DNA from 3 places in the Flavobacterium sp. H4147 genome. Region 1 is predicted to be linked to each of the others. Evidence: riboswitches for the same ligand, from Rfam matches in the RefSeq annotation. Region 1 holds a riboswitch; each other region holds the start of a gene.
What was found. A riboswitch is a leader RNA that binds a small molecule or an ion and turns the genes downstream of it on or off. The one in region 1 is predicted to bind cobalamin.
Positions count from the first base shown of each region.

Region 2: another riboswitch for cobalamin. It lies ahead of P2W75_RS10035 (TonB-dependent receptor); the one in region 1 lies ahead of P2W75_RS20570 (TonB-dependent siderophore receptor).
Region 3: another riboswitch for cobalamin. It lies ahead of P2W75_RS09785 (cell surface protein); the one in region 1 lies ahead of P2W75_RS20570 (TonB-dependent siderophore receptor).

Region 1 covers NZ_JARKNB010000005.1:56,618-60,890, forward strand. Annotated here, with positions in the region: gene cobT (nicotinate-nucleotide--dimethylbenzimidazole phosphoribosyltransferase) at 1-438, shown strand, start outside; gene P2W75_RS20560 (adenosylcobinamide-GDP ribazoletransferase) at 503-1,288, shown strand; gene cobC (alpha-ribazole phosphatase) at 1,273-1,806, shown strand; cobalamin riboswitch at 1,873-2,072, shown strand; gene P2W75_RS20570 (TonB-dependent siderophore receptor) at 2,100-3,953, shown strand; gene P2W75_RS20575 (YncE family protein) at 3,959-4,273, shown strand, end outside.
Region 2 covers NZ_JARKNB010000002.1:522,371-526,643, reverse strand. Annotated here, with positions in the region: gene P2W75_RS10045 (T9SS type A sorting domain-containing protein) at 1-752, opposite strand, end outside; gene P2W75_RS10040 (hypothetical protein) at 804-1,022, opposite strand; cobalamin riboswitch at 1,346-1,546, shown strand; gene P2W75_RS10035 (TonB-dependent receptor) at 1,558-3,705, shown strand; gene P2W75_RS10030 (DUF5074 domain-containing protein) at 3,702-4,273, shown strand, end outside.
Region 3 covers NZ_JARKNB010000002.1:459,134-463,406, forward strand. Annotated here, with positions in the region: gene P2W75_RS09780 (DUF5074 domain-containing protein) at 1-1,481, opposite strand, end outside; gene P2W75_RS09785 (cell surface protein) at 1,510-2,706, opposite strand; cobalamin riboswitch at 3,017-3,223, opposite strand; gene P2W75_RS09790 (hypothetical protein) at 3,492-4,273, shown strand, end outside.

The sequences.
Region 1 (4,273 bases):
GGTGTAGAAAATGAAAAATTACTTCACAAACAAAATTTACTCAAAAAAGCCATCGATAATTATTCCGGTCAAGCCGAATTAATGTCGCAACTCGCCTATTTTGGCGGTTTTGAAATTCTTCAAATGGCAGGCGGAATGCTGAATGCTTTCGAAAATAAAATGCTGATTCTTGTTGATGGTTTTATCTGCACCACAGCTTTTTTAATTGCTCACAAAATCAATCCGGCGATTAAACAAAATGCTGTTTTTTGTCATTGTTCCGCCGAAAAAGCACATCAAAAATTATTGAATTATCTCGAAGGTAAACCAATTTTAAACTTAGATTTGCGTCTGGGTGAAGGAACCGGCTGCGCAGTTGCTTTTCCTATTTTAAAATCGGCAGAAGCATTTTTGAATGAAATGGCTAGCTTTGAAAGTGCTGGAATTAGTAAAAAATAAGTTTCCAGTCTCAGTTTCTAGTTTTCAGATTCAATAAAAATTATATAAAATCCTCATTTTTCAAATGAAAAAACAACTCGACATTTTTTTTACCTGTTTAATGTTTTACACCCGCATTCCTTGTCCAAAAAACATTACTCATGATCCTGATTATTTAAACAAAGCCACGCGCTATTTTCCTTTTATGGGATGGATTGTGGGAAGTATTTCATTTTTGTTTTTCTATGCTTTTTCTTTTTTTCTTTCGATAGAATCTGCGGTTATTTTTGCAATCATTGCTTCTATTTTAACAACTGGAGCTTTTCATGAAGATGGATTTGCAGATGTATGCGATGGATTTGGCGGCGGATGGACGAAAGAAAAAATCCTAATGATTATGAAAGACAGTGCTATTGGAGCGTATGGCGCAATTGGACTTGTTTTGCTTTTTCTAGCGAAATTTAAACTGCTTTCAGAATCTGTTTCAATTATTACAAATCAAAATATTCTGATTTATCTGTTGTTCATTTCTGCTCATTCTTTAAGCCGATTAGCTGCAATCAGCATTATTTTTACACATGAATATTCTCGTGAAGATGCTTCCAGTAAAAGCAAACCTATTGCCAAAAAACATACTTGGAAAGAAGTTCTTGGTTCTTCTTTGTTTGGATTGATTCCTTTGGCAGCACTCTCCTACTTTAATTATAAAATTCTTTTAGCATTACTTCCTGTTTTTATTACAAGATATTTTCTGGCACGTTATTTTCAAAAATGGATTGGCGGTTACACTGGCGATTGTTTAGGCGCTACACAGCAAGTTTGTGAAGTTGTATATTACTTAAGTTTTCTTTTTATATGGAAATGTATCTAGTGCGCCATACCGAAACGATCTGCGAAAAAGGAATCTGTTATGGTCAGTCTGATGTTGATATTGCAGAACCTTTTGAAAACATATTCGGCAGTATCATTTCTGAACTGCCATCTGAAGCGGTGATTTTTACAAGTCCGTTGAAACGCTGTGTAATTTTAGCCAAACATATTCAGGAAAACATCAAAACGATTTCTTTTCAGGAAGATGAACGTTTAAAAGAAATGAATTTTGGCGATTGGGAATTGAAAAAATGGGATGAAATTCCATCGGAACAACTCAATCCTTGGATGGAAGATTTTGTAAACATTAAAGTTTCAAATGGAGAATCTTTTGTAGAATTACACGAAAGAGTTGGCGATTTTTTATCTGATAAAATTTCAAAAACAAATGTTCCAGTCATAATTGTCGCACATGCCGGAATAATCCGAAGCATCATTTGCCATCAGACTTCACTGCCCTTAAAAGATGCTTTTACGAATAAAGTAGATTTTGGACAAGTTATAAAAATTGAAATTTAGAGCGAATAATTTATAATTTTATACGAAACGCAAAAGAAATTTGAATAATCAATATTTTTAATTTTATCTTTGCTGCAAATTTAAGGTTGTGTTTTATTAACACATTAAAAGGGAATCAAGTAAAATCTTGAGCTGTACCCGCAACTGTAAGCTTAGTTCTAAACGAATGTTTGTTGTAAACTACGATGCCACTGCTCGCTAAGGCGAATGGGAAGGTAAACAACAAAACGCAAGCCAGGAGACCTGCCTTTATAACAAAATATCGAGCTCTCGGGAAAAAGAGTGTAGAAATTATGATTTTAAGATTACGTTTTGCTTTTTTATTCCTCGTGTTGTGCCAATTAACTTCGGCGCAGAACGATTCTATTACCAAACTGAAAGAAATTATTGTTTCTGATTCTAATCTGAAAAAATATTCCAATTCGCAGTCGGTTTTAAAATTGAATGATTCCATCATCAATAAAAATGAAGCTTTACTGACTGATTTACTAAACTTTAATTCTACGCTTTATTTCAAAGAATACGGACGCGGAATGCTTTCTACAGTTTCTTTTCGCGGAACGACTTCTTCGCAAACTGCAGTTATCTGGAACGGAATCAACATTAATTCACAAATGAATGGAAGCACGGATTTTAATACGATCTCAGGATCTGATTATAATTCTGTGAGTGTAAAAGCCGGAGGCGGAAGTGTTATTTATGGAAGTGGAGCGATTGGAGGAACTGTACACCTAAATAACGATTTGTTGTTTTCTAATCGTTTTGAGAATACCCTAAAACTAAACTACGGAAGTTTTAATACAATTGGAATAAATTATAAAACCAACATTTCTAATAAGCAATGGAGCGCACAGATTGGTTTTTCCAAAAATAGTTCTACAAACGATTATAAATATCTAAACCGTTATACTTGGCGTGGCGAACAGCGCTGGAACCAAAACGGCCAATTCGATATTATAACTATGAGTGCTAATGTGGGGTATAAAATTGACGATAAAAACACTCTAAAATTGTACAGCCAGACTTCAAATACAGATCGAAATACATCTTTAGTAACAGAAAGTGAAACTAAAAGCAAATATGTGAATGGTTTTAATCGAAGTTTATTAGAATACGATGGTGATTTCGGAAAGTTTAAAACCAATTTCAAAACGGCTTACATATTCGAAAACTATAAATATTACGCCGATAATACGAAAGACTATTACAGCTCTGGCAATACTGAAAGTTTAATCACCAAACTGGATTTAGGATATACTCTTTTTAAAACTACTCAGATAAATGGTATTGTAGATTATAATAGAACCAAAGGCTACGGAACAAGTTTTGGAGATCATGTTCGCGAAATTAGTTCTGCATCTTTACTGGTAAAACAAGATATTGGAGCGAATTGGAAAAATGAATTTGGCATTAGAAAAGAATTTACAAATAACTATGAATCACCGCTGTTATTTTCATTAGGTTCCTCTTATCAATTTAGTCCGTTATATAATTTGAAACTAAATGTATCTCGAAATTTCAGAATTCCGACTTACAATGATTTATATTGGGAACCAGGAGGAAATTTGGATTTGAAACCTGAAAGTTCTTATCAGGCTGAAATTGGAAACGTTTTTACATTCAGAAACATTTCGCTTACACAAACCTTTTATTACATGAAAATAAAAGATTTATTGCAATGGATTCCAGGATCAAGTGGTATTTGGTCTCCTCAAAACACCGATAAAGTAAACAGTTATGGAGCCGAAACTTTGGTAAGCTGGAAAAAACAATATGGTAAAAATCATTTAAGTGCCAACGCATCTTATGCTTATACCGTTTCTAAAAATGAAGAAACCGAAAAACAGCTTTTTTTCGTTCCATTCCACAAAGCAACCGCTTCTGTTGCTTATTCTAGAAACAGAATCTCGGCATACTATCAATTTTTATACAATGGTTTTGTTTATACCAGAGCCGATAATGATCCAAACGAAATTGTAAAAGATTATATGATCTCAAATATCGGGATCGACTATGATTTTAAATTTTTGGATTCCTTTAAACTCGGATTTCAAGTTCTAAATCTTTTTAATGAGAATTATGAAAGTCTGGAAGACAGACCTATGCCTGGAACCAATTTCAACGTGTATTTAACTCTAAAATTTTAATATTTATGAAACTTAGTAAATTACTTTTAATAGCAATGTGCATTAGCTTTTTTGCTTCTTGTTCGAGCGATGACGATAATGATACATCAAAAGGAGAATACGACAACGGATTTTTTATTTTAAATGAAGGAAGCACAGGACAAGGAACTGTTTCATTTGCAAGCAACGATTTAAATGTTTTTGTAAAAGACATTTACTCAGCAGCAAACCCAACTGATTTACTTGGAAAATTTGCCCAAAACATCTTTTTCGACGGAGATAGAGCTTATATCATTGCAGGTGGTTCAAATGTTATTAATGTAGTAAACCGCTACACTTTT
Region 2 (4,273 bases), on a different contig from region 1:
AAATAGGCGATTCCGGTGCAGGCACTATTTAGCGGATCTAATAAAAAAGCATTTAAATGAAGCGCAGAAGGATAAGGATTTCCAGTAAGGGTAGAAGCATTGGAAGCGCCCACAGTTACGGTAATATTTCCGTCGTTTGGTTTTCCTCTAAAATCATATCTCTGAGCACCAGTTCCTCCGGGATTATTAGCACCGCTTCCTTCAGGATTTGTAGCATCTGAGCCGCTGGTTCCTTTCATGGTAAAACCTTCTCCAGGCGCAATTGTTGTATTGCCCGCTACCTGAACCCATTGCGAATAATTATTCGCATTGGTCAATTTATAAATCCAATACGAGGCAATCGCTAACGGATTTGAGGTTCCATCATAATTTCCCAATGCTAGAATTGTAGCAGGAGTAGACGCTGTAGAAGTTGTAGGCCTGTTTAGCAACGTAATTCCAAAGTTATTGTTTCCGGTAGATGAGGTGTTAATACCAACTGGAGAGCACCAATAATTGTATTCGAAATTATCTGAAGTTCCTTCTTGATAAACCGATATGGTTCCCGTTCCGGAATTGGTTGAAGTAGCAGTGGTTCCCTGTACAAGCTGAGAAAGATTTCGCAGATACAGATTTGAATTAGCAGCGAGATTTATATTCTGACCCACGTACAAAACCTGATTTTGAACGTATACAGGAGTGCTTGCGCCAACATATATTTGTGAAAAAGCTTGTATGGAAATCAGAATAAAAAGGAATGTAATTTTTTTCATAAACTTCATTTTTATTTTAGAATATACTTTAGATAGTAGAGATGATAAGGCTTAGAAATATGTTTTTTTTAGAAGCTTAATTTTATATTTCTTTTTAAGGACAAAAATGCCGAATAAGATTCCGGCAGCAAATAATATTCCTTCCAGTTCATTTATGGGAAGTCCCGGTGGATTAGGCCCCGTTGGAGGATTAGGTAAACCAGGCGGCGGCGGAGTCTGCGAAAAAACGGAAAGGGAAAACAAGAGGATTAGGCATATAATTCTTTTCATTTTTCATTTTTTATGTTAGGGCATATTTTAAAAAAACGATTTAAATGTTTTTAGACTAAGGCTCATAAAGATTACTAATCTTACAGATTTTACCTTTCTTTGGAAATCATGTTTAACAAATATAAAATTTAAACTCGTATAATTCTTACAGTATTTTTTTAAATTATTACATAATTCCCATGTTTTTAAGAGTTTAGACATGATAATTATGTAACTTCTTACGGAAATGCCTGCTTTTACGATATTTTGGACTCTTTAAGATTTCTTTTTGAATAAACGATAGGAAAGTGGAAATAGTAAAACGTTTTTTAAAAGATAACCCTATATTTGCTCCAGATTTTGGTCTATTTTTCATTAAGAAGAATAGTTAAAAGGGAATCAGGTGTAACTCCTGAACAGACCCGCTACTGTAAGTTCTATTACGTCTTTAAACGATACTTATGCCATTGTTCGCTGCCGCGGATGAGAAGGCTGTTTTAAAGATGGAACAAGTCAGGAGACCTGCCAGAATCATATAGTTTAAAACTTTCGTGGTATGAAGTGGAAAACAAAGAAATTACCGGCTGATATACAGCGGGATTCTTTTCTATGGTTTTTTATATCATCATCAGAAAGTTGGTTTAATTCAACAATGATGTACAATTTTAAGAAAACCTTTTTCGCCGCTTTTATTTTATTGATTCCTGTTTTGCTTCACTCTCAAACGTTGGCTGATAGTTCTCGGGTTTTAAAAGAAGTAGTTTTAAAAACGAAACCCTATCAGGAAGTTATTCCTGTACAAAGCCTTTCGGGTGTTTTGCTCGAAAATCTGTCGGCTCATAATGTGGCAGATGCGCTTCGTTATTTTGCCGGAACACAAATAAAAGATTACGGCGGAGTGGGCGGACTCAAAACTGTTGATGTACGTAATATGGGTACGCATCATGTGGGTGTTTTTTATGATGGTATTCAGCTTGGAAATGCACAGAATGGTGTAACCGATCTTGGGAAATATTCGTTAGACGATATGGAATCACTTACGATGTATAATGGACAAAAAAGTGAAATTTTCCAGTCGGCAAAAGACTTTTCAGCGGCATCTACAATTTATTTACGCACGAAAAGACCTGTTTTCAGCGGAAGCAAAAAATCAAATCTGCTCGTTCGTTACAAAACCATGTCAATTGATTACCATGATCCTTCTTTGCGTTGGGAACAAAAACTGAGCGATCATGTAAGTATGAGTGTCAGCTCTGAATTTATTAAATCAAATGGTCAGTATAAATTTAGATACAAAAGAAAAAATCAGGACGGAAGCACGGCTTATGACACTACAGCAACGCGTTGGAACAGCGATATACAAGCGCTTCGATTTGAATCAGGACTTTATGGAAAAATCAATAATGGCTCTTGGGATGCCAAAGTGTATTATTATGATTCTGAAAGAGGGGCGCCGGGTGCTATTGTAGAAAATAAATTTAAAGATGGCTTCAGACAGTTTGACAAGAATTTCTTTACTCAGGCTTTTTTAACGAAAGATGTTTCCGAGAAATATAAATTCCAAATCAGAGGTAAATACGCATACGATTACACCCATTATATTGCAAGAGATACCACACAAGTTTTAGGAGAACCTGTAACCGAAGGAGCCCAATCTGACGATAGTTATTATCAGCAGGAAGTGTATTTTTCGGCAGTAAACATGTACAGTATTTTAGAAAATTGGGATGTTTCTCTTTCCACTGATTTTCAGTACAATAAATTAAATGCCACCAGAAGGGGAATTCAAACTCAGTTTTCTTTTCCACAACGTTATACTGCATTATTTTCATTGGCAAGTTCCTATCGATATGACGGATTTAAAGTTCTTGGAAGCGTTGTGGGTACTCGTGTAATCGAAGAAGTTCGTTACAATGCAAAACCGCCTAATAAAACCGAATTTACGCCTGCTTTGTTTCTGGGTTATACACCATTTAAGCAATATGATTTTAATTTAAGAGCGTTTGCAAAACGCATTTTCAGAATGCCTACTTTCAATGATTTGTATTATACAATGATTGGTTCCAGTACTTTACGACCGGAATATATGAATCAGTACGATGTTGGTTTTACATATAACCTGCCTTTTAAAGAAAGTTTTTTAGACAGACTTTCAATTCAAGCCGATGCGTATTACACGAATACCAAAGATAAAATTGTCGCTGCACCAACCGGAAATCTTTTCCGTTGGATGATTACCAATATAGGGCAGGTGAGAGGTAAGGGAATCGAAACAGTTTTAAATGCGGCAGCCCATATTGACCAAGTAAATCTTACTGCCAATCTTACTTATACATACTCTGAAAGTCGTGATTTTACAAAATTTGTTGGTTTAGAAATCTCATCTTATGGCGACCAGATTCCCTATACACCATGGCACAGCGGATCGGCAATTTTGAATGCTGGATACAAAACATGGAATTTTAATTACAGTTTTATTTACGTTGGAAAACGGTATAACGGAAATGTCAATAATATCAAAGTAAATGAAGTTCAGCCTTGGTACACTCACGATTTGGCTGTGCAGAAATCTTTCCTCTTCAGCAAATACAAATTGAATACTGCCGTGGAAGTGAACAATACTTTTAATCAGCAATATGAAGTGATTTACAATTATCCGATGCCGGGCAGAACCTTCAAATTTATAATCAGTATCGAATTATGAAAAAGAACCTTATACAAATAATTCTAAGTGCTTTTGTAATCTTTAATCTGGTTTCGTGCCGAGAAGATGAAACGATTTTTCTTTCTTCAAATACTAATGTGGCGGCTCCACGAAGTGATGGAAATATTGAGGGATTTTATCTGCTCAATGAAGGCAATATGGGAATGAACAGAGCCAGCCTTGATGTCTTTAATTATCGAACTGGAAATTATACTACAGATGTGTATTCAGAACGAAATCCATCGGTTGTAAAGGAGCTTGGAGATGTAGGTAATGATATAAAAATTTATGGTAACAAAGTATATGTTGTTATAAATTGTTCGAATAAGGTTGAAGTACTTGAAAAGTGGACTGCAAAGCGAATTAAGAAAATTGATATTCCTAATTGTCGTTATGTTACTTTTTACAGAGACAAGGCTTACGTAAGTTCGTATTCAGGTCCAGTAGCGATTGATCCGAATGCCGAAATTGGATTTGTAGCCGAAATTGATACTACTTCTTTAGAAATAAAACGTAAAGTTACCGTTGGTTATCAGCCGGAACAAATGGTAGTGCATAACGGAAAATT
Region 3 (4,273 bases), on a different contig from region 1:
GTTCCCGAATTGAAACTATTGATTGAGTTAATCCAGTATAACGCATTTTCTTTATTGCTGTAGGTAAAACTTCCTGCATTCCATGCTCCCCACGAACCTAAATATTTAGTAGTTGGAATGGTATATTCGGTTACATCAAAATTTACTGCGTTGATGTTTACCAATTTCTGGTTTTGAATCGCCCAGACACTCCCGTCTTTTGCTTGTGCAATAGAATGAAATGCACCTGAAATAGTTTTAATTACCGTATTATTTTTTGGATCGATGATTAAAACTCCTGCGTTTTGTTTTACTGCAAATACATATTTTGAGGTACGAATCATATTCCCTATTTGTCCGGCATATTGACTTCCTCCGCCAGTTCCTGCTATCATATCGCCTACTTTCATATTCGCAATATCAAATGCAAAAATTCCGTTTGAAGCGCCAATGTAGCCTGTATTTTCATCTACACCAATAAACGAGCGTCCGTCTCCTCCACCGATATTATCAAAAGCAGCGATTTTTTTCATTGTTAAAGCATCGGCAATTACCAATCTTCCGCCTGGAGTATATTGACTATCACCGCCATCGGCAGCTTGTTTTGAAATGAAATAGAATTTATCGCCATAAATAGTTCCGTATTGTGTAGTAGCGCCAAAAGCCTGATTGTTGTTGGCTGCGCTGTAAACACGATAATTGATATTTCCTTCATTGTCTACAAAATTTACAGAACCATTCGTGTGTCCAAACCATTCTTCGTTTACTACAAAATAGCCTTTTGTAAAATCTACCACATTTACATAAGGATCAACAGGAGTAAATTCTGTTGAAATATCAATGGTATTAAATTCTGGATTGAAATTCCAAACATCCCAAGAACCATTTTGTAAAGCACGACTAGACGCTCCCAAACCCGAGTACCCAAAATCGCTATCGATGTCATCTTTTACCCAATACGACCAATATCCTTTTGACATCCAACCAGACTGCCAGTGATCTTCTGTATCTATTGGTGTGTATTGATCAAAATCGTAAGCAGTTGTGTTTACAATACCACTTACAGGATAATACGGATAGGTTACATTTTCATCTTTATAAAGTCCGTTCGTGTTTTTTCCATTCAGGTCAAAACCAAATCCTCCAATCGCAGAACCAAATTGTGTTCCCTGATACAGCAACGTAAAAAAACGGTGATCTGCTTTTGCAATGGCTTTTAGCATATCTTCTCCTGTTGCATCGCCATCCCATTTAAATCCCCATACTAAAGCATCAGAATTTTTATCATCATTCCATTGTACGACAAAAGCGGCTTTGTTGCTTCCTGTTCCCACCCAATATTTTATATCATCAAAAGTGATGGTACCGGCTGCTTTTTTGGATTGCTTTTCTGTTGTTATTTTTTGTTTTATGTCACTTCTTGGCACGCCCTGAACGGTAATCTGAGCATTCGAAAAGAGTGCAAAAAATAACAACAGTATTAAAAAGTAGTTTTTCTTCATAATTTGTATTTAGGTTAAAAAATTTTAATTAGTCAAAGTATAAATCATAAGCGCCGGCTACTTCTGTCGAAACTTCTCCAAGCCAGCCCGCTTCATGATTAATTCCTGTATGAACTTTAATGAAATCAATTCCAGAAAGTTTTACGTAGTTTCCGTTTTTATCAACAGCCCATGAAATGTCAATGCTAGAAGCGTCATCATTATTGGGCGCATTGTCAGCATAACCGAATTCAAATGATTTACCGACCCAGTAATTTCCAGTGCCGCTTTGGTCATAAAAGTTATTCTCCATTCGGGTTCCTTTGAGCGTGTAAGATGCGTCTGAAATCCAAAGCGGATAATAACTTTGAATATGAAAATTGTTTTTGGTCTTATGGCCTGAATTTCCCAAATTGTCCTGCCATTTAATGTATTCAACATCAGTCTGCCAGAATTCATTTCCTGTTACTCCGGTTTTAGATTCGTCTGGTTTAAAATAGGTTATGCTGTAGTTTTTAAGAGTTGTATTTTTAAAATATTCACTTCCTGCTATTTCGTACCATTCGTCTTCATCAGGTTTTCCGTTTTTATTTTTGTCGTAAGCGACTAGAATAATTCCGGGTTCACATGATCCTGAACGAGCTTCATTGGCTTCATTTCCCCAAAATGCATTTCCTAAAACTTTAAAATCTTTTCCTTTCAAATTGGGAATTGTATGATCGAAACCAAACACAACATAACCACCAAAACCACCTAAAGAAATCATTGTGGTATTAGAACCTACCAAAGATTTTTTGGCCAAAGCAATCACTTGAGCTTCTGTGTTTCCAGCTGCATACTGCGGAATTTCATTGGTAAACTGCCCCACTGCTGGACGAAAATCAAATACGTTCGAAATGTATTTACTATAGGTTCCTGCTTCTTTAATGACATTAATTTTAGATTCGTAAATCTTCAATACACCATTTTTTTCTACCTCTAAAAACAAAGGATAACTTTTTAAATACGGACTGATAAAATCCAGTTGCGCTGTATTTGAAATTACAGAATCATTAATACGCCATTTTATTTTGGCATCAGCAGATAAATCAAGAGCAATGTTGAGCACTTTAAATCGATCAATTGTATATGATTCTTTTAATACTACTGTCGTTTCGGTTTCTTCTTCTTTATCGGTTTGGCAGGCTGTTATTCCAAAGAGAAAAAGAAATAAAAATGTGGCTTTTAGAATTTTAGTTGAATTCATTGTTTTTTTGGGAAGATGTGAAATGTGAAAAGCAGATTTGAGATTTTATTTGATAGAACATAAATGATTCAACAGATTTTGGAAAAAATCTGCAACTGAATAATTGGAAAATTATCATGAGAAATATTCACATGATGTATGTTCAGCAATATTGCTTGAAAAGAAAATAAACGAGTTTGCTGGATACGATGCATTACCTATTAATTTTAAAAATTAATTTTCGGGAACGTAACCAAACAACAATACGAAAATAGACCCGCTACAAAATAGCCGGTGCAGTTATTGTCTTCAACTTTATTCCTCGAAAGTTTTAAACTTATGTGATTATGGCAGGTCTCCTGACTTGTTCCATCTTTAAAACAGCCTTCTCATACGCGGCAGCGAACAATGGCATAAGTAACGTTTAAAGACTTAATAGAACTTACAGTAGCGGGTCTGTTCAGGATTTACACCTGATTCCCTTTTAACTGTTTTTCTTAAAAATTGAAAAAAACAGACCAAAATCTGTCGCAAAGGTAGAACTATGTTTATAAAAACAATAACTATTTTGTACAATTATGGTTTTCTCACTTTAAGAAAACAACATTGAATATTGTGCATTTTTTCTTTTAAGAATGGTTTAATATCTATTTCATAACAAAAAAATTTTGTGATACAATTCTTATTTCCTTAAATTTGAATGATACCATCTGTAGAAAAACCTTATAAATTCATAAGTGTTTTTTAGATTTCAAATGAAAATACATGCCAAAAATTATTTTATCTAACCCAAAATCTTGTAAGCAATGAAAAAAAATCTTGCCTTAACCTTTTGGGCACTTTACATGCTCTTTTTTGCTATTCCGTTTCCCATGTTTTTGTATTACAACATTAAAAGCGAATCTGATATTGATGCTTTAAAAGACGGAAATCCTTATTTGGCTTTAGCTTATCTTGCTCTCTCTATATTACTGTGGCTTATTCTTTTAGTTGGTTATTTTAGAAAGTGGATTCTACAGCTTTTTATTACCAGAAGAAATATGGCAAAAATAAAAGCGCATGGAGTACTTCGAGAATCTAAAATTTTAAATGCTCAGAAAATTTCAAAAGCAACTTCAGTTTACAACACATACGAACTTGAATTGTGTTTCAAAAATTTATCTGATTCTGAAATCACACACAAAACGACTATAACCGATCTAAAACCGCTGGCAAAACGTTTTGAAAGTGGCAATAAACTGAATATCTTATTAGATCGGGATATGAACCAGCCGCCTTATATGATGATTGCTTCATCTGAAGCTTCTATAAATTTTAGAAGTTTTGCTTTGAGAATATTAGGTTTTGTTATTCTTTCTATTGCAGTTATAGCGTATTACATTTTTTCATACCGAACAGAAAGTTACGGTATGGGCTGGCGATTTCTAGCTTTCTGGCATCCGCTCATTCTCTGTCCAGCCATATTATTGTTTTATCGTATACTTGTAGGCTTTATATTTAGAAAAATAACGGGATTAAGCGATGATTCACTAGTAATTAAATTTAAAGGAATTAAAACTTCAGCCAAATTAATCAAAGTAAGCCAGAC